DNA from 3 places in the Vibrio sp. 1249-1 genome. Region 1 is predicted to be linked to each of the others. Evidence: predicted binding sites of a transcription regulator. Region 1 holds the regulator's gene; each other region holds the start of a gene.
The links. Region 1 encodes CRP, which controls carbon source genes, mostly activating them, when cyclic AMP is high. Its sites were predicted from a motif close to TGTGANNNNNNTCACA; they were not measured.
Positions count from the first base shown of each region.

Region 1 (7,250 bases):
ACTTCGCTATGTAACCAAGCAACGCGCACTGCGCAAAGTGAATGAAAACTTTATGATTACCTTCTCTGATATTCAGTTACTGCGTGGCGGTAAACCTCTTTTAGACCAAGCTTCTGCGACTATTCACCCTGGCGATAAAGTCGGTCTTGTGGGCAAAAACGGCTGCGGTAAATCAACGCTGTTTGCCCTACTGAAAGATGAACTGTCAATTGATGCTGGCTCATTTAGCCAACCTCAACACTGGGAGTTGGCCTGGGTCGCACAGGAAACGCCTGCGCTAGAGCGCACTGCACTGGAATACGTCATTGATGGTGATCGCGAGTACCGCGCTCTCGAAAAGCAGTTAGCTGAAGCAGAAACACAAGACAACGGAACCCTAGTTGCCGAGATACACGGTAAAATTGAAACCATTGGTGGTTACAGCATTCGCGCTCGCGCGGCAGAACTGCTCGATGGTTTAGGGTTCAGCCAAGAGCAAATGAGTTGGAGTTTGACCCAATTCTCGGGTGGTTGGCGTATGCGTCTTAACTTGGCTCAAGCGCTATTGTGTCGTTCTGATCTACTGCTACTCGACGAACCAACCAACCACTTGGATTTGGACGCGGTAATGTGGTTAGAGCGTTGGCTACAAAACTACCCTGGCACGCTGATTCTGATCTCGCACGACCGAGACTTCCTTGATCCAATCGTTGGTCGCATCATTCACATCGAGAATCAGCAGCTGAACGAATACACGGGTAACTACTCGTCATTCGAAAACCAACGCGCACAAAAGATGGTGTTACAACAAGCGATGTTTGAAAAGCAACAGAAGCAGATGTCGCACATGCAAAGCTACATCGACCGCTTCCGTTACAAAGCATCAAAAGCACGCCAAGCCCAAAGCCGTATCAAAGCTTTGGAGCGCATGGAAAAAGTACTGCCAGCTCAATTCGATAACCCATTTAGCTTTCAATTCCGTGAGCCAGCTGCGCTGCCAAACCCAATCATGATGATGGATGAAGTATCTGCAGGTTACGGTGACAACCTCATCTTAGAGAAGATCCGCTTGAACTTGGTTCCTGGCAGTCGTATTGGTCTACTCGGCCGTAATGGTGCGGGTAAATCGACCTTAATCAAGCTGCTCTCTGGTGAACTTAACGCGCAAGGTGGTGACCTAACTTACTCACAAGGCGTGAAAATTGGTTACTTCGCTCAGCACCAGTTAGAAACGCTTCATCCTGAAGAAACGCCGCTGCAACACATGATGCAAATCGCACCCGATCAAACCGAACAGCAGCTACGTGATTACCTAGGTAGCTTTGGCTTCCAAGGTGACAAAGCACTAGAAAAAGTTGCGCCGTTTTCTGGTGGCGAAAAAGCCCGTTTGGTATTGGCTTTAATTGTGTGGCAAAAGCCAAACCTGTTGCTACTTGATGAACCGACCAACCACTTAGACTTGGACATGCGCCAAGCACTTACGATGGCACTGCAAACATTCGAAGGTGCGATGGTGATTGTTTCGCACGACCGCTATTTACTGCGCGCTACGACCGATGACTTGTATTTAGTGCATGATCGACAAGTTGCTCCGTTCGACGGTGATTTAAATGACTATTATAAATGGTTAACCGAACAACAAAGAGCGGAACGCAAAGAAGCGCAGGCTGCGCAGCCAAGCAAAGATACGGCCAACAGCGCAGCTGCGAAGAAAGAGCAAAAACGTCGCGATGCAGAGTTTCGAAAACAGACAGCGCCAATTCGCAAAACGCTGACACAACTAGAAAATAAAATGGATAAGTTAGGTGCTGCACTGGCCGAAGCTGAAGAACAATTGGCGGACAACTCACTGTATGCGGCCGAAAATAAAGCTAAACTTAACCAAGTGCTGGCACTTCAAGCTTCCAGTAAAGCTGAGCTCGAAGAAATTGAAATGGAATGGATGTCTGCTCAAGAAACGTTGGAGCAGATGGAGCTAGAGTTTAATCAATGAGTAATCAACACGCTGAATACACACTCACCCTAGAACACCTTTGGCAGTTTAGTCTGCAATTTTATGGTGTGCGAGAAGTGAAAGAGGCGTGTTTATCATTACAGAACAACTACCACGGTAACGTGAACCTACTCCTGCTGCTCAGATGGCTCGATGAGCAGCAACTCATTTTCCAAGAAAAAGACTGGCCCTTGGTGCAAGACTGTCTAGGTAGGAGCGAAACTTTACTTCACTCCTTTCGCGACCTTCGTCGCCACCTTAAGTCTCAAGTCAATGACGCTTTGTATCGTGAGACCTTGCAGTTTGAGCTGCAACTAGAAAAGCAGCAACAAGCGGATTTGGTGGACTGCATTAACTCACTTGCACTACTCAAAAATGATGGTGACCCACTGACGTTGAGATACTGTCGTCAACTCGGTGGGGAGCATTTGCAGCAAGCCTTTGCTATGCCGGTGCCAAACATTCAACCACCAAAACGCCCATAAATCTGTAGAATACCTATAATCTTTATAAAGGATTATATTAATAAGTTCTTCAACGGACACCGAAGGACCGCATAAGAGCAGTTAGGTATGACACAATTTTTCGCAGCCGCCGGGATCAAAAACCCGCATCTCCAAACGCTTTTGCCGCGTTTTATTCGCAAAAAAGCGTTGTTTACGCCGATTTGGCAAACCCTCGATACATCCGATGGCGACTTTCTCGATCTCGCGTGGAGCGAGGACCCAACCCAAGAGCCTGCACAAAAAAAGCCGATTTTTGTTTTATTTCATGGGTTAGAGGGGTGCTTCTATAGCCCTTATGCCAATGGGCTAATGAATGCATTTGCTCAATCTGGATGGCTGTCGGTGATGATGCATTTTCGTGGCTGCAGCGGTAAACCAAACAAAAAAGCACGAGCTTATCACTCGGGAGAAGTGACGGATGCTCGTTACTTCCTAGAGCACCTTGAACAACGTTTTCCTGATAATCCCAAAGTTGCAGTTGGTATTTCTCTTGGCGGTAACATGTTGGCGAATTATTTAGCCCAATATAAAGACCACCCTATTTTGAATGCAGCGACTATTATCTCAGCGCCTTTAGACCTAGCGGCGTGTGCGAACCGTATAGAACAAGGCTTTTCAAAAGTGTATCGCCGTTACCTGCTTTCTTCACTGAAACGTAACGCGTTACAAAAGCATCATCTACTGCATGGTGAGCTTGCGCTGTCCTACAACTCAATAAAACGTGTCACACGGCTGTATGAATTCGATGATTTGATCACGGCACCACTGCACGGTTTTAAAGACGCACAAGATTATTACGATCAATGTTCTGGCTTAAGTAAATTACAACAGATCACGCTACCGACACTGATCATTCACGCCAAAGACGATCCATTCATGACCGACGATGTGATCCCGAAATTTGTTCTGCCAGATAACATTGATTACCGTCTCTTTGAACACGGTGGCCATGTTGGTTTCCTGACAGGAACGGCGTTAAAACCTAAGTTTTGGTTGGAGGAAGCGCTGCCCGCGTATTACGAAAGTATCGCCGCAGATTACCTTTCTGCTGTATCCAAGCAACGAACGCAGTAAACTAGCCGCTCATCATAAAAGTTAGAGGTATTTATGATCATTCCATGGCAAGACATTGCGCCGGAAACATTGGAAAACTTAATTCGTGAATTCGTCTTACGCGAAGGAACGGATTACGGAACCGTCGAGGTTTCTTTGCAAGACAAAATTGATCAAGTTAAAGCTCAATTGGAAAAAGGTGAAGCGGTTATCGTGTTCTCTGAGCTACACGAAACCGTCGATATTCAGCATAAAACAAAATTTTAGACCCTTCACATTTTACCGTATCCCACTCGATGACAAGGTATTGTTACGTGCTATAGTGGGATATCGACCGTGCAGTAGTAACTCTACTGCACATTACAGGTAAGTAATTTTCGACAAGGTTTGTCATGTCAGCTAAACACCCAATTATTGCGGTTACTGGTTCGTCCGGTGCCGGCACGACCACTACATCTGAAGCCTTCCGTAAAATGTTCAATATGATGAACGTTAAACCCGCATGGGTTGAAGGCGATAGCTTCCATCGCTTTACTCGCCCAGAAATGGACATCGAAATTCGCAAAGCCCGCGAGCAAGGTCGACACATTAGCTACTTTGGCCCACAAGCTAATGACTTCCCGGGATTAGAAGAGTTTTTCCGTAAGTTCGGGCATGACGGCACTGGCAGCGTGCGCCGTTATCTGCACACGTTTGACGAAGCGGTTCCCTACAATCAAATGCCAGGCACGTTTACACCGTGGCAAGACTTACCCGAAAACAGCGACGTGCTGTTTTATGAAGGGTTACATGGTGGCGTGGTCGATGGCGATGTTAATGTTGCTCAACATGTGGATTTCTTAATTGGCATGGTGCCGATTGTGAACTTAGAGTGGATCCAAAAATTCGTACGTGACACTCGCGATCGCGGCCATTCGCGTGAAGCGGTAATGGACTCAATCGTGCGATCCATGGACGATTACCTCAACTATATCACTCCGCAGTTTTCTCGTACTCACATCAACTTCCAGCGCGTACCGACCGTTGATACTTCCAACCCACTTAATGCAAAAGGCATCCCTAGTTTGGATGAGAGTTTTGTGGTGATTCGCCTACGCGGTATCAAGAATGTCGACTTCCCATATCTGCTGGCCATGATTGATGGCTCATTCATGTCACGCCACAACACGATTGTCGTACCCGGCGGTAAGATGAGCTTTGCAATGGAGCTCATAGTTCGGCCTATCCTACAACAGCTCATCGAAACAGGGAAAATTGGCTAAAAACCTGCCTGCGAAGATGTTTACTTTTCATACCGTGATCATGTGCACAGTTTTGCTTACAAAATCTCAATCATGGCACGATTAAAATCAAGAAATCGTTTTCGAAAAAGGATACTATTTCTTACCGAAACACAAGAGAGCTTGCAGCATATAAAAAGTGCTCTTATTCTAGTAGGCCTAATTCAGGCTTAGCTAAAATATGGATAGCGCAAGCGTACCCTGCAGAGGAAGTGAGATATTATGGTTCTAGGTAAACCTCAAACCGACCCAACATTAGAGTGGTTTCTTTCACACTGTCATATTCATAAGTACCCTTCAAAGAGCACGCTAATTCACGCGGGCGAAAAGGCAGAAACTTTGTACTACATCGTTAAAGGTTCTGTTGCGGTTCTTATCAAAGACGAAGAAGGTAAGGAGATGATCCTTTCTTACCTAAACCAAGGAGACTTTATTGGTGAACTTGGTCTATTCGAGGAAGACCAAGAGCGTACAGCTTGGGTTCGTGCTAAATCTCCTTGTGAAGTTGCTGAAATTTCTTTCAAGAAGTTCCGTCAGCTTATCCAAGTAAACCCAGACATCCTAATGCGCCTTTCTGCGCAGATGGCTCGTCGTCTTCAAGTAACTAGCCAAAAAGTAGGTGACCTGGCGTTCCTAGACGTAACTGGTCGTATCGCTCAGACGCTTCTGAACCTTGCAAAACAACCAGACGCAATGACTCACCCAGACGGCATGCAAATCAAGATCACTCGTCAAGAAATCGGTCAAATTGTTGGCTGTTCTCGTGAGACAGTGGGTCGTATCTTGAAGATGCTAGAAGAGCAGAACCTAATCTCTGCTCACGGTAAAACCATCGTGGTTTACGGTACTCGTTAATCTCGAACTAGAGTGACACGAACAAAATTATAAAAGCCACCAATGGCAACATTGGTGGCTTTTTATTTACTCATGACCAAATGAGATAGGGTGCAGCGAACACTAATGAGTAAGCTTAACAGGTTAACCCTAAAACTTAGCCATTCGTACTTTCAAAGATTTTGTCAGCTGAAGCGGCCACGAAACCTGGGTACAAATCACCATTTTCCATCGGATAGCGCTTAGCAAATTCATAAAACCCGCCAGGGATAATTTCAGTGCCTTCGCTAAAACGAACCGCTACTTTATCTGCCATGGTCGATGACTGCTCTAGCAACACCTCAGGAGTGCCCTTCACTTCACCACCATTTTCATTAATGGTAAACCCAGCGGTACGCAGATGATCGTTTACCTGCTTCACTTCTTCATATTCATTGAGTTGGTTAACGCTCACCGTGAAGTGGTTTGCTCCGTAACCATGCGCCGCAAGCCAAGATGCGTACTCACTTTCTTTAGCCAACGTTTGGTAATCAGCAAAGCTTAAATCCCACAAGCGTCCACCATGTAAGAATGCGCTATCGTTCAGCTTGTCAGCATCGACTTGTGCCACCAAATTTTTCACAATCTCTTGTAGCTCAGGCGAGCACTCTTCAACTTTTAGCTCACTAATAAATACTTTAGGTTGCTTCGGATCTGGGTGCTCATAGTGCTTAGCAACCAGCTTTTTGCTTTCGAAAACGTAATCACCACACGCCTTGTAACCAATAGCTACAAATGGCTTAGCTAGAGTTTCAATATCAAGAGGCGCGATATTGAAGGTACGTAAAGCTATATGATCATTAATCAGAGGCTCATCTTCTTGAAGCAGCTGATGCACTTTAGCCGCCGAAGGGCAAAGACGTTGAATGTAATCTTGCCATAGCGATTCAAATAACACATCGGGCGTCATAACGACTCCTTGTTACGAGATGTAGAGTTTAAAGGTAAGCGGAAGTTGGCTGCTCGTTCACAACAAAAGTTGTCCAGAATAATGAACGAGCAACCATCAACCTGTGACGGTAAATGCCAGTCAGTCAACACGCTTTTCCGAGTCTTTGCTCACTTTTCGTGTTCTGCCAACGATCACTACAACCCATACCTAAATGATGCGCCGGCAAGGTGAGCCGCAATGCATAGTTGCGACTCTATAATTAAAACTTATAGCGCTACACCTGGACTCAATGTTGCAGGCAAGACAGTTTCTTGACCTTCCATTGATGCCATTGGGTACGCACAGTAATCTGCTGCGTAGTAAGCGCTTGGGCGCAAGTTACCCGACGCCCCCGGACCACCAAATGGCGCATCACCGCTTGCACCAGTGAGCTGGCGGTTACGGTTCACGATACCTGCACGAATGTGGTCAACGAAGTATTCCCATTCTTGGTCGTCGGTTGAAACCAAACCAGCAGATAAGCCAAAGCGCGTATCGTTTGCTAGCGCCACGGCTTTGTCTAATCCTTCGTAGCGCACCACTTGCAGAAGTGGGCCGAAGTACTCTTCATCTGGTAACTCAGCAATGTTCGTTACATCAATGATGCCAGGAGAAACAAACGCCGCCTCTCCTGC
Region 1 is NZ_JAWOWJ010000023.1:12,112-19,361, forward strand. Features, by position in the region: gene R7Z50_RS22750 (ABC transporter ATP-binding protein) at 53-1,972, shown strand; gene R7Z50_RS22755 (TIGR02444 family protein) at 1,969-2,457, shown strand; gene R7Z50_RS22760 (hydrolase) at 2,545-3,552, shown strand; gene R7Z50_RS22765 (YheU family protein) at 3,586-3,798, shown strand; gene R7Z50_RS22770 (phosphoribulokinase) at 3,924-4,793, shown strand; gene crp (cAMP-activated global transcriptional regulator CRP) at 5,034-5,666, shown strand; gene R7Z50_RS22780 (DUF1338 domain-containing protein) at 5,803-6,594, opposite strand; gene astD (succinylglutamate-semialdehyde dehydrogenase) at 6,843-7,250, opposite strand, start outside.

Region 2 (7,250 bases), on a different contig from region 1:
CAAAGTGAAACATCAACAGACATTGCTCGCAGCATCGAAGATATCAACAGCATCGCCGATGAAAGTTTCCAAGCCATGTCGAATATCGCACAAACCAGTGAATCACTGACCCACTTGGCTCATCAGCAAAATGAATTGGTCCACCGATTTAAGTTATAAATACTTTATAATTAAGAGCATTAATTAGTGCAATCAACTGTATAAGGGCGACTTTTTGTTAAGTCGCCCTTGTTTTTTGTCGGCCATGTCTACATATGATTAATAAGGCCAGCTCATCCCCTTGCACAACTCTTTTCGAGCGGCCTCATAAAAAGGAAAATCTATGGCTGTTCATGTTGGTATTATCGACCAAGACCCAGTGAGATTGGTCACTCCTCTATTAGATAATCGTACGCTAAGCACACATATCGTCTTCATCGGAGACAAGAGCCAGTTAGATATATTTGACCGACTGAGTGCCGTTTTAGATCAACGAGAAATTACTTCTGAATTTTTTGAAATTCCATCCGCTGTTAATACATCTCTGATCAAACAAGCAATTCAAAAACTGGCAAAAGATCTCCATGAACGCGGCGAAGATGTAAAATTGAACGCGAGCTGTGGTCTTCGTCATCGCTTGTTGTCGGTGTACGAAGTTTTCCGTACCTATCGCTGGCCAATTTTTGTGGTTGAGCCTAGTAGCGATAAGCTTTGTTGGTTATACCCTGATGGCAAAGAAGATACCCAAGTCGAAGATCACATTACGATTGCAGATTACCTCACTATCTTTGGTGCACGCGGCGAGTTTCACCACGTTGATTTACCACCTCTTCTTGATAAAAAATTGTATGAACTTGGTGAACGATGGGCCTCAAATGCGCTTGAGCTTGGGCCAGGTCTAGCAACACTTAACTACCTTGCAACCACATGCCGCAAAGAACAAAAGCTTGATGTCGAGCTCTCCGAAAAACAGCAGGGCTACCGTGAGCTCAACATGTTGCTTTCAGATTTAGTAGAAGCAGAAATCGCCACCTATGAGAATGGCGTTTTAACGTTTGCAGATGAAGATGCTCGACGCTTTTCAAACGGTGAGTGGTTAGAAACTTTGGTTCACAGCACCGTGAAGCAAATCCAAGACACCATGCCGACGATCCAAGATCGATCGTTAAATGTTCAGGTTTATCGCAAACTTGGTGAAAGTGAAGTACGCAATGAGTTAGATGTCGCAACAGTTGTAAACAACAAGCTGCACATCATCGAATGCAAAACCAAAGGCATGAGAGATGACGGCGACGATACTTTATATAAGTTAGAATCGCTTCGCGATCTATTAGGTGGCTTACAAGCGCGCGCAATGTTGGTGAGCTTCCGTCCTCTTCGTCACAATGACATTACTCGTGCTGAAGACTTAGGGCTAGCCCTGATTGGCCCTGATGAGCTTAAAGATTTAAGAACGCACTTAACGGCTTGGTTTAAAGACGCGGGCGGTTCAGACGAGATATAGTGCCATTAAGAAAAGCTAAAGTTCACAACGATAAAAAGCAGCATTAATGCTGCTTTTTTTATACCTAAATTTTAGCTGTACGCATTTCTATAAGTAGAAAAAAACCAAAGGTTAGCCTCTGGTTTTTTCTGTTTGTTTAAATGCCAACTATAGCGGCTTAAAGCATTTTACGCGCTGCTTCTACAACCACTTTAATTGAACGCGCTTCCGTTTCTTTCAGAGTTGAATGATCTGGAATCTCTTTTTGTGTACGGTTGATGATAACACCAGCCACACAACCCGCTTTTAAACCAGAGCTCGCACACATTGTTAGCAGTGTTGCAGACTCCATCTCGAAGTTAAGTACGCCCATGTCTTGCCATTCTTGCATAGAGCCTTGGAAACGCTTAACAACACGACCAGAGAACGTATCGTAACGTTCTTGACCAGGGTAGAACGTGTCGCTTGATGCAGTCACACCCATGTGAACTGTAGCGCCAGACTCTTCTACCGCTGCTTTCATTGCGGTTGCTACTTCAAAGTCAGCAACTGCTGGGAATTCCATAGGAGCAAAGTGTAGGCTCGCACCGTCAAGACGAACTGACCCCGTCGTTACGATCATGTCACCCACGTTTACATGCGGTTGAATTGCACCCGTTGTACCAACACGTAGGAAAGTGCGAACACCAAGCTGTGCCAATTCCTCAACTGCGATAGAGGTAGAAGGACCACCAATACCTGTAGAACAAACCACAACAGGTTTACCGTCTAGCTCTGCACGGTATAGCGTGTATTCACGATGGCTTGCTAGAAATACTGGATTTTCCATTTGTTCTGCGATTTTTTGAACACGCGCTGGGTCACCAGGAATGATCGCTAGAGTCGCACCATTAAGATCAGCTTCAGTAACACCTAAATGGAATACAGCTTGAGACATAAGTCGCTCCTTATTGTGGCTTATTTTATGAACAATAAGCTCATTAATCAGTTATTGGGTACAGATGCACTGTAGCGAACCTTTCACCAACATAGAGTGATCACAATCACAATGACAAAATGTAATGAAAATGAAATTTCAAACAAAACTGGTATTGATCACACTTTAAGGGGCGTTAAATCATTTTGTTGCATAGCAATGCGTGATTTCAAGGACGAGAAAAACGTCTGATCGCATCAGGTGAATACGGTTAAAAAAAGCCCGATACACGAATGCCTCGGGCTATTAATGAGTGGGATCATTGGTTAGGTCAGTTATTTGATCTGTTTGGACTCAAAACGAAGTAATCTCAACGCATTCAATGTCACCAGTGCTGTTGCACCACTGTCAGCTAATACTGCAACCCACAACCCAGTAACCCCAAGTAAACTTGTCACTAAGAATACACCTTTCAAACCTAGCGCTAACGCGACATTCTGACGAATGTTACTTAGCGTCGCACGCGACAGTTCTATCATGGCAGGTAGCTCAATCAACCGGTTGTGTGTTAACGCCGCATCAGCAGTCTCGAGCGCAACATCCGTACCGCCTCCCATCGCAATACCAATGCTCGAAGCTTTCATGGCTGGAGCATCATTGATACCGTCTCCCACCATCGCAACGGTATGTTGTTGTGATAGCTTCTCGACGTAATGCACCTTGTCTGCAGGTAACAAACTCGCTTTATAATCCAAGCCTATTCTATTTGCCATTGCTTCTGCACTTCTCGGGTTGTCACCCGTTAGCATCACCGACGTGACCCCAAGTTCCTTCAACATTGCGATGGCTTGCTGGGCATCTGAGCGCAATGTATCTTGCCATGCGATCACGCCAATGACCTCGTCATCGAAACGCACAATGACAACCGTTTTACCTTGTTGTTCCAACGTAACCACTTGCTCTTTGGCTTGTTGAGAAAGTGGAAAGTCTGCCTTTGAAGGCGTGACCACTTGGACCATTTTTCCATCGACGTAACCTGTGACACCAGAGCCTACTTGCGCGGTTTTATCCAACGCTTCAGGAATAGTAAGCCCCTGCTCTTGCACTTTGGTAACCAAAGAAACCGCTAGAGGATGACTTGAACCAATCTCGATTGACGCAGTTAGGCTAAGTAACTTGTCTTCATCCATATCAAAAGCAAAGACGTCGGTCACTTCTGGTTTACCTTGCGTCAGTGTCCCAGTTTTATCAAATGCGACAGACTCAACCTTGCCAAGCAACTCAAGCGCCGCTCCACCTTTGATCAATGCGCCCCGCTTAGCCGCTGCCGCCAAGCCAGAAGTGATCGCCGCAGGCGTTGAAATGACTAATGCACATGGACAAGCAATCAACAGCAGGGCGAGTCCTCGATAGATCCACGTTTCCCACGGTTGGGCAAATAGTAATGGCGGAGTAACGATAACCATCAGAGACACCAACATCATTAGTGGCGTATACCAACGGCTAAATTTATCAAGAAAGCGTTCTAATGGTGCCTTACGGGATTCTGCTTCTTCAATCAAATGAAGAATTCGATCTATCGCATTCTCGCCCTGACGGGAAGTCACCTGTAAACGAACCACTTTATCGACAACCACAGCCCCGGCCATCACTTTGCCACCGGTTTGATGTTCAACGGGAACAGATTCTCCCGTTAACGCACTTTCGTCAAAACTCGCAAGCGCATCTTGCAAAACACCGTCGGCAGGCAAACGACCTCCGGGTGCGACTTCTATGATATCCCCTGGTTTAAGCTGCGCAGCTGGTACTTCTTTGCGTTCACCATCAATAATTAAAATTGAATTTTCTGGGACTAAGTCCATTAACGCCTGGACACCGCTTCGCGCGCGAGATGATGCATATGCTTCTAACTTTTCACCAATAAGGAAAAGCAATAACACCATTGCGGCTTCGGCGGTTTCACCTAAATATAAAGCGCCGAGCGCCGCTACACTCATTAACGTTTCAATCGCAAAAGGCGTACCGCTACGCGCCAACTTAAATGCTTTGAGCGCGATTGGGTATAAACCAAGTAAACACGTCAAAGTGAATAACCAAGCGCTTATTTGAGGGTCGATCTTAGAAATTACTGCCGCAGTAGCCATTGCACTAGCAATCGAGAGAATTTGGATGTTGTCTCTTATGACGCCAAGCCAGCCTTTCTTTGTAGTGCTTGGTTTTGGAGCATCCAGTGAAGAGAGCGGAAAACCCGTTTTTTGGGCTGTCTGCTCTATCGTAGCTATCAGCTCTCGATCATCAAAATCGACGACCAGTTTTTCTGTTGCAAACAAAACCTTGGCTTGGCTGACGCCTTGTAAAGACGTAATGGCTTTCTCAAGCTTTTGCGCACAAGATGGGCAATCCATACCTGACACAAGCCAAGCGTTCCGAACGGAGGAATTACTCTCCCTTGTGGGATCGTCTTCCTCGCCTGTGTCAACGCTGCAGCCTCCTCCACTACAGCAAGAGCTTTCAGAAACATCAACACTGGCCTGAGAGATATTGAGCGAAGATTTTACTGGCGCACAGCATGACTCGCTTGCACCAAGCGGCACCGCAGTTTTGATTTTGCTAGATTGGCAACCTTGATGTTTTGTACACATAATTTTTTCCTTATTGGTATCGGTGATTTACCTATTGCTAAGGATAAACCTTAGAGTAAGCTCCAAGGTCAAGATAAATTTGTACAGTTCGGCGATAGAAAATAAAAAAGACGCCGAAGCGTCTTTCCAAACCAGTTTAAAAGCAATATTCCGTAAAGTTTAAACAGAGAGGTTAAACGGGATGCTTAAAACACTCATTTAATGTCATTCCTATGGCACGCAGCACGTCTCTTCTTGTGATAACACCAACCAACTTACCTTTGCCATCCACCACTGGATACATTTTCGGCTTTCCAACTTTCATCATGTCAGCCAGTTCAATTACTGACATTTCTGGAGAAACAGATAAGACATCATCATGCATACACTCTTGTACCGTATGTGTATCTTGGCAGTGATAACTTGCTTTCACCAACTTATCTAATAAGTCTTGCTCCGATAAAAACCCAACCACTTTTTCATTTTCATCAATGACAGGGCCACCTAGTGTGACACTTTGCATTACTTTGTTTAAAGCTGCCGAAAGTGACATATCTTTCGTGAAAGTCACCGCTTGCAACGTCATGTAATCTTTTACTTTTAATGAATGCATTCTTATCTCCTTAAGGGCATTTTATTGCGGCCTTTAGATAAGTGTCGCCTAATTTCCTGATTTTACTAAATGGAAAGGAGTAATTTTATTTATAGGCACAGCCTATTGAACTAAAACAAAATTAACTCACCGAACAACATTCACTGTATTTCGTTAAACGCAAGATTCAGCCAGGCTGATTTTTCTAGGCAAAATACAACAAAGCCAGTCAATTGACTGGCTTTGTTATTATGTAATTGTTGCGTTAGCTATGTTGGCGGCGCATGTTGTCTAAAATAATGCCAGTCGCCATCGCGACATTCAGTGATTCGGCACCGCCAAACGCCGGAATCGTGATCTTATCTGTCACGAATTTTGCTGCGGCTTCACGCACACCATGAGATTCGCTGCCCATCAACAAAATACCTTCAGCAGCGAAATCCGTTTTATGAACGCTCTCTCCTTCCAAAAACGCGCCATATACTGGCAATTTGGCGTGTTCCAAGTAACTTGGCAAATCCACCAAACTCACTTGTACGCGGCCAAAGCTGCCCATGGTCGCACTGATCGTTTTAGGATTATAAGGATCAGCACAATCTGTACTCGCAATAATGTGCTTGATGCCATACCAGTCTGCAACACGAATAATCGTACCTAGATTACCAGGGTCGGATACACCATCTAGCGCAATCATCAAGCCTTTCGCTTGAGGCTCTTTTACACTCGGAATTTCAACCACAGCAATGGCCGCATTATTGCTCACAAGCGTGCTCGCTTTGGTCAATTCATCAAGCGATGCTTCAACACAATCAAAACGATTTAGCGTACCAGCATTTTGTTCGAGAAATGCCGCTGTTGCAAAAACCTGCTTCACCTTCAATGAACTACTTGCTAGCTCTAGTACGTTCTTTTCACCCTGAACTAGGAATAAGCCATGCGCTTTACGCTGTTTCTTTTGACCTAAAGCACGAAGCAGTTTTAATTGGTTTTTTGAAATCATTAAAGTATCCCAGGTGAAAATGGTTATTCGGCGAGTGTACCCTAAACAATCTTCACGAAAGTTCGGTATCGAGCGGATGAGATTATAAATTATACCTAAATAACCTCAAGAAGCTTGATCATCAGAAGACGTTGAACACCAAGCGTAGCCAAAATAAAAGAAGGCTCAAAAACGAAAAAAGCCCTGCGATAACGCAGGGCTTTCAAAGGGTGGGACCCCAGCCACATCCCGGCACACAAGTCACACGCTGCGGCTGCTTCCTTCCGGACCTGACCGAGTTCACGAGCTATTGTTGCGAGAGGACCAGAGCCCCATAATTCTTTTCGAGAGGTCTTGCCTCAATCGATGGGGCGATTATTCAGTATCAGCTCTCATAATGCAAGAGCAAAAACCTTGAATTTCATCATTTCATTACCGTTTGAACAAAACTCGATCAATTCATTCCTTTATGATGAAACCGTGCAGTCACGATAAGAGGAGTCGTGCCGTGAGGACTGCTTACTCATGTACATGTCTTCATCAGCCAAATGCATCGCTTGCTCTAAGCTCATGTGCCGTTCCCTTTTTGCAGAGAAACCAATAGAGATACTTATAGACTCCAAATCACTACATAATTTGCCTTTCACATCGATTCTACTGAGCTCTCTCATTGCTCTAGT
Region 2 is NZ_JAWOWJ010000002.1:15,896-23,145, reverse strand. Features, by position in the region: gene R7Z50_RS03625 (methyl-accepting chemotaxis protein) at 1-159, shown strand, start outside; gene R7Z50_RS03620 (DUF1887 family protein) at 323-1,483, shown strand; gene udp (uridine phosphorylase) at 1,641-2,399, opposite strand; gene R7Z50_RS03610 (zinc/cadmium/mercury/lead-transporting ATPase) at 2,714-5,020, opposite strand; gene R7Z50_RS03605 (CBS domain-containing protein) at 5,193-5,612, opposite strand; gene R7Z50_RS03600 (RNA methyltransferase) at 5,857-6,591, opposite strand; RNA gene ffs (signal recognition particle sRNA small type) at 6,804-6,900, opposite strand; gene R7Z50_RS03590 (GGDEF domain-containing protein) at 7,038-7,250, opposite strand, start outside.
Region 2: udp (uridine phosphorylase) is a predicted target of CRP. The motif match lies at 2,495-2,510, and genes of this name have one in related genera.

Region 3 (7,250 bases), on a different contig from region 1:
AGAAGAGGTGCGTATGGCTTGCCCTTGTGTAGGTCAGCGTTAACAACTTTAACAACGTGACGACGACCAGGGGAAGTCGGCTTACATTTAACAATAGCCATTTTTAACTACTCCTGTTATTCCGCGCCGCCAACGAAGTCAAGATCTTGACCTTCTTTCAAAGTAACGTACGCTTTCTTAACGTCGCTGCGGCGACCTTGGCGTAGACCTTGACGTTTGGTCTTACCCTTAGTGATAAGAGTATTTACAGACTTAACTTCAACTTCAAATAGCTTTTCTACAGCTGCTTTGATCTCTTTTTTAGTCGCATCTTTAGCTACTTTGAAAACGATAGTGTTCGCTTTCTCAGCTGCCATAGTTGCTTTTTCAGAGATGTGCGGTGCACGTAGAACTTTTAGGATACGCTCTTCAGTGATCATGCTAGCATTTCCTCTACTTGCTTAACTGCTTCTGCAGTCATTACAACTTTGTCAAACGCGATTAGAGATACTGGATCGATACCAGCAACATCACGTGCGTCAACTTTGTATAGGTTACGAGCAGCTAGGAATAGATTCTCATCTACTTCGCTAGTCACGATTAGAGCGTCAGTTAGCTCAAGCTCTTTAAGCTTAGCAACTAGCTCTTTAGTCTTTGGTGCTTCAACTGAGAAGTTATCAACAACGATTAGACGCTCTTGACGAACAAGCTCAGAAAGAATGCTCTTCATAGCACCACGGTACATTTTTTTGTTTACTTTTTGGCTGTGATCTTGTGGTTTCGCAGCAAAAGTAACACCACCTGTACGCCAGATTGGGCTACGGATTGTACCAGCACGCGCACGGCCAGTACCTTTTTGACGCCATGGCTTAGCGCCACCGCCAGAAACTTCTGAACGTGTTTTTTGAGCACGAGTACCTTGACGAGCACCTGCTGCGTACGCAACAACTACTTGGTGTACAAGAGCTTCGTTAAACTCACGTCCGAAAGTAGTTTCGGAAACAGTTAGTGCATCGGCACCTTTAACCATTAGTTCCATTACTTACTCCTGAGACGTTATGCTTTAACAGCTGGTTTAACGATCACGTTGCCGCCAGTTGCGCCTGGGACTGCACCTTTAATAAGAAGCAGGTTGCGCTCAGCGTCAACACGTACGATCTCTAGGTTTTGAGTCGTTACACGCTCAGCACCCATGTGACCTGCCATTTTCTTGCCTTTAAATACGCGACCTGGAGTCTGACATTGACCGATAGAACCAGGAGCACGGTGAGACAATGAGTTACCGTGAGTCATATCTTGAGTACGGAAGTTCCAACGCTTAACAGCGCCTTGGAAACCTTTACCCTTAGATGTACCAGTAACGTCTACTTTCTTAGTTTCGTTGAATAGTTCAACAGTTAGTTCTGAACCAACTTCGAACTCTTCGCCGTTTTCTAAACGGAATTCCCAAAGACCGCGACCAGCTTCAACGCCAGCTTTAGCAAAGTGACCTGCTTCAGCTTTGTTTACACGGTTAGCTTTCTTAGAACCAGCTGTAACCTGGATTGCTGCGTAGCCGTCAGTTTCAAGAGTTTTCACTTGAGAAACACGGTTAGCTTCAACCTCAACAACTGTTACTGGGATAGAAACGCCTTCTTCAGTAAATACGCGGGTCATGCCCACTTTACGACCGATTAGACCAATCATACTTCTAATCTCCCTTAACCTAGGCTAATTTGAACGTCAACGCCCGCAGCAAGGTCTAGACGCATTAGAGCATCAACAGTCTTGTCTGTTGGCTCAACGATGTCGATTAGACGCTTGTGAGTACGGATTTCGTACTGGTCACGTGCTTTCTTGTTAACGTGTGGAGAGATAAGAACTGTGAAACGCTCTTTACGAGTTGGCAGTGGGATTGGACCACGAACCTGTGCGCCAGTGCGCTTAGCTGTTTCAACGATTTCCGCTGTAGAAGCATCGATTAGTTTGTAATCGAAAGCTTTTAGGCGGATACGGATACGTTGGTTCTGCATGAGACAGAGCTCCAAATTTAATAAATTACACAAACAATATCGCCACTCAAACTCGTCAAGACGAGAGAATGCCGATTGATTTATGTGAAACCGTAGCATCCAAGATTAGGACGCATTGTCAGTTAATTTTCGATTAACTATCCCTATATGCCAAAGTCACCTTTGAGGATAGTTTTTCCGAAGAAAAGATAGCTAATTGTATTAACCGCGAACATAAGCTGAGTATACATTACCTCACAAATCCTTAGATTTGCTCGCTCCTCACTGCTCATTGGTTCACAACTGGCTTAACCAGTGCACTGCATTATACAGATCACACTTTAGGTTGCAAGCGCTGAGTGAAAAATAATCGGGAATATTCCAAACCCCATACATTCCTCTTCGCTTGGTAGCCATTAAAACAAAAAGGACGCCGAAGCGTCCTTTTCTAAACTGTAATCGTAATAGCGGCTGCTATTATTTCTTACCGCTTGATAGTGCACCGAAACGCTTGTTGAAGCGATCAACACGGCCGCCTGTATCAACGATACGTTGCTTACCAGTGTAGAATGGGTGACACTTGTCACATACGTCTAGGTGGATAGACTCTTTACCTAGAGTAGAGTTGAACTCAAAAGAGTTGCCGCAAGAACAAGTCGCTTTTACTGCTTTGTATTCTGGGTGGATACCAGCTTTCATGGGATAACCTCAATAGTAGGCCGTGTCGCTATACGAATCTAAGCCGCACACCACACGCAATTAATAATAAAATGGGATACCGCATCAACTAATTGCCGAAGCCATATCTCAAGGCGCGATATAGTAAAGAATCACATTGCTCGGATCAACACATTTGGCAACTTTTTCGCCACTTTTTTAGCCAGACTAATCATAGAGGCACGATTCACGCTGAATCGCATTGCTTTACTCGAATTTCCATACCGATTTTAATAGACTCTCATTTCCTTTCCCTCTTTTTTAATAGCTAAGAATTTATGCGTCCAACCATTGCTAGAGTGGCATTACCCGTTCCGCTCGACAAACAATTTGATTACGCCATTCCGGGGCACCTGTTTCCGATCATTGGTGGACGCGTTTCCGTACCTTTTGGACGCCAAACGTTAGTTGGCATCGTCACCGCGATGGTTAATCACTCGGACTTTCCCAAAGATCAACTCAAGCCAATCAAAGCAGTTCTTGATTCTCAGCCGATATGGTCTGAAAAGCTTTATTCGTTGCTGACTTGGTGCAGCCAGTTCTACCAATACCCACTTGGAGATACGCTACACAATGCGATGCCAGCAGCTCTACGTAAAGGAAAGCCTGCAGATTTTGCGACGCTACAAGAGTGGCAAATTACCGAATCCGGTAAAGACAAGCTGATGCAAGGGCTTGATCGTCGAGCAGTCAAACAACAGAAGGTCTTGCAAATGTTGGTTAACGGCGCTTTGCCTCACCAGGAATTTGTCGACCAAGAGATAGCCTCAACAGTACTAAAGTCTTTAGAAGAGAAAGGCTGGATTGAACGTATCGAGAAGAAGCCTGTAATCACCCAGTGGGGACAGCACGTTGAATGCGACGTCGAGAAGCCAAAGCTCAACCACGAACAAGCACTCGCTATTGCAAGTGTAAATAGCCAAACAGGCTTTGCTTGCTATTTATTAGAGGGAGTAACTGGCTCTGGTAAAACAGAAGTTTACTTAAACCTTATCAAGCCGGTCTTAGAGAAAGGTAAACAAGCCTTGGTTTTAGTACCAGAGATTGGCTTAACACCACAAACCATCAACCGCTTTAAACGCCGTTTTAATGTGCCAGTTGACGTCATCCACTCCGGGTTAAACGAGACGGAGCGTCTGAATGCGTGGCTTTCTGCACGCGACAAAGCGGCCGGAATCATTATCGGCACACGCTCTGCCCTACTCGCGCCTTTTGCTGATCTCGGGATTATCATTGTGGACGAGGAACATGACACCTCTTACAAACAGCAAGATAGCTTGCGTTATCATGCACGCGATGTTGCTGTAATGCGCGCTCATAAAGAACAAGTTCCGATTGTTCTGGGCTCAGCCACACCTGCACTGGAGACATTGCACAATGCCTTGTCAGGCAAGTATCACCATTTAACACTAACCCAACGAGCTGGCTCTGCCGTGCCAACCACCAATAAAGTGTTAGATGTAAAAGGTCAGTATTTAGAAAGTGGCTTATCTGCCCAACTGATTGCCGAGATGCGCAAGCATTTAAAAGCTGGCAATCAAGTAATGTTGTTTCTTAACCGCCGAGGCTTTTCGCCCGCTTTGATGTGCCATGAATGCGGTTGGATTGCAGAATGTAAACGCTGTGATGCGTACTATACGTTCCACCATTACAGCAACGAAATACGCTGCCATCACTGCGGCTCACAACAACCGGTGATTCATCAATGTCAGGGGTGTGGTTCAACCCAATTGGTTACCGTCGGCGTAGGAACGGAACAACTCGAACAACAATTGGCTCAGTTATTTCCAGAATACAACGCCATTCGCATCGACAGAGACAGCACACGTCGCAAAGGTAGTTTGGAAGATGCCCTTGAATCGATTCGTAAAGGTGAACATCAAATTCTGATTGGCACCCAAATGCTGGCTAAGGGGCACCATTTTCCAAATGTAACGCTCGTTGCTCTTTTGGATGTTGATGGCTCTCTCTATAGTAGTGACTTCCGCGCTTCCGAGCGACTAGCGCAGTTGTTTATTCAAGTCGCAGGTCGTGCCGGCCGCGCAAGTAAACCTGGCGAGGTTATCCTACAAACCCACCATCCTGAGCACAGCTTGCTGCAGGCCCTGCTTCAAAAAGACTATCGCCACTTTGCTATGACTGCTCTGGAAGAACGCAAATTGGCTCAGCTTCCGCCTTATAGTTTCTTGACTCTGTTTAAAGCAGAGGCGAACCAAAGTGAGGTAGTTGAAGACTTCCTGCGTCAGGTTCGCTTTACGTTAGAGTCACACCCTCTGTTCGATGATTCCTGCATGGTGTTAGGCCCTACTCCTTCACCTTTGGCCAAGCGGGCTGGTAAATACCGTTGGCAACTATTACTGCAAACTCAGCATCGTTCATTGATGCAAAAGTTATTAACCAGTGCCAAACCTGCTATTGAGTTGTTGCCAAATGCTAAGAAAGTACGCTGGAATTTAGACATAGAACCACAAGATCTCAGCTAGCAAACGTTTAACTATGTAATGAATTACCATTTAATGTGACCAGAATCACACCAAGATTACAATTTTTGTTAAACAGACCGTAACTTTCACTTTAGAAATGAATAGACTATCCAAATTAGAAAAGTCTAAAGTGACTTGTTTGCACAGGCTTAGATTAAAACAATGACTATTCCCACAAATTGATATCGCGGTGAAGAATCCATTTTCCCACTCGTTAACACGAACTGAGCGAAGAGCAAATACAGCTCTAACTCGGTTTGATTACTCTGATTTCAAACCGGAATAACGTCATCTTGGCAAAAAATAAATGAGAGGTTAAAAACTATGGCGACAATGAAGGATGTTGCCCAGCTTGCGGGAGTGTCTACGGCTACGGTATCTCGAGCCTTAATGAATCCAGAGAAAGTATCTTCTTCTACAAGAAAGAGAGTAGAAGATGCCGTACTTGAAGCGGGTTATTCTCCAAACTCATTAGCGCGTAACTTACGTAGAAACGAATCAAAAACCATTGTTACTATCGTTCCCGACATCTGTGATCCTTATTTTTCTGAAATTATTCGCGGTATTGAAGATGCAGCCATGGAACATGGCTATCTAGTCCTGCTGGGCGATAGCGGACAACAGAAGAAACGCGAAAGCTCTTTCGTTAACCTCGTATTTACTAAGCAGGCAGATGGAATGCTACTGCTTGGTACAGATCTACCATTCGATGTCAGTAAGCCAGAGCAAAAGAACTTACCTCCGATGGTAATGGCGTGTGAATTTGCGCCAGAGCTCGAGCTTCCGACAGTACATATTGATAACCTGACCTCAGCATTTGAAGCGGTGAATTACCTGACTCAATTAGGTCATAAACGCATTGCTCAAATCTCTGGACCAGATACAGCAATATTGTGTCAGTTCCGCCAGCAAGGCTACCAACAAGCCCTGCGCCGTGCCGGCATCAATAAAGATCCACAATATAGTGTCATTACTGAGTTCTCTTTTGATGGCGGAGCAAAAGCCGTTCGTAAACTGCTCGAATTGCCAGAACCACCAACGGCTATTTTCTGTCACTGTGACACAATGGCCATCGGCGCAATTCAAGAAGCGAAAAAGCTTGGCTTACGAGTACCGCAAGATCTCTCTGTTGTGGGCTTTGATGACATTAACTTCGCTCAGTACTGCGATCCACCGTTGACCACCATCTCTCAACCTCGCTATGAGATTGGTCGACAAGCGATGCTAATGATGCTCGAGATGTTAAAAGGCCACGACGTGCATTCAGGCTCGCGTCTGCTTGAAACTAATCTCGTCATTCGTGGAAGTGCAGCGCCACCACAGCGCCCTTAACCTAAAGATTAGGTATTCATCCCCAAAGCGGTGCTAAGGCGCCGCTTTTTTATTTACCCCTCCTGCTTTTTGTGTATCCCTGAATAAATGTAAGTGAGAACGGAAACACACTCTTACACTCGGGCGTTGTCGCGCTTTAGCTATCAAGATTCTATCAATAGGGTGTTTTCTCAACTCGTTCTGGATTAACATATTTGCAAGAATCCTTGATGACCAGAAATAACCGTGGCAAATAGAGATTATGTAAGACGGGGGCGAGGCGCCCCAAAAAAGTCGACAAAAAAACAGCCGCCGAGAAGAAAAAAACCTTGGCGCAGTGGCCTGCTCGCTATCTTGCTCGTGGGCGGTTTTGGCTATGGTCTTTACCTTTTGAGTAGCGACCCAGAACCTAAACAACCAGTTGTGAAGCAGCCAACAACCACTGTAAGCAAACCAAAGCCGAAAAAAGACTTGCCGCCACCACCAGAAGAAAAATGGGAATATGTTGAGTCACTACCGAAACGTGAAGTTGAAGTTGTGGCCAAAGAAATTGAAGTTTCTAAAATTCCTTACATCATGCAGTGTGGCGCGTACAAAACTCAGGCACAAGCCGAAGAGCGCAAGCTTGCAATCGCGTTCCAAGGGATGTCGAGCAAGATTCGTAAGAAAGAAGGCAGTTCATGGTATCGCGTGGTGCTAGGTCCGTATAAGTTCAAACGTGATGCAGAACGTGATCGTCATAAACTGCAACGCGCGAAAATCGAGCCGT
Region 3 is NZ_JAWOWJ010000012.1:29,560-36,809, reverse strand. Features, by position in the region: gene rplB (50S ribosomal protein L2) at 1-101, opposite strand, end outside; gene rplW (50S ribosomal protein L23) at 117-419, opposite strand; gene rplD (50S ribosomal protein L4) at 416-1,018, opposite strand; gene rplC (50S ribosomal protein L3) at 1,036-1,665, opposite strand; gene rpsJ (30S ribosomal protein S10) at 1,680-1,991, opposite strand; gene rpmE (50S ribosomal protein L31) at 2,448-2,669, opposite strand; gene priA (primosomal protein N') at 2,966-5,170, shown strand; gene cytR (DNA-binding transcriptional regulator CytR) at 5,474-6,502, shown strand; gene ftsN (cell division protein FtsN) at 6,728-7,250, shown strand, end outside.
Region 3: cytR (DNA-binding transcriptional regulator CytR) is a predicted target of CRP. The motif match lies at 5,205-5,220, and genes of this name have one in related genera.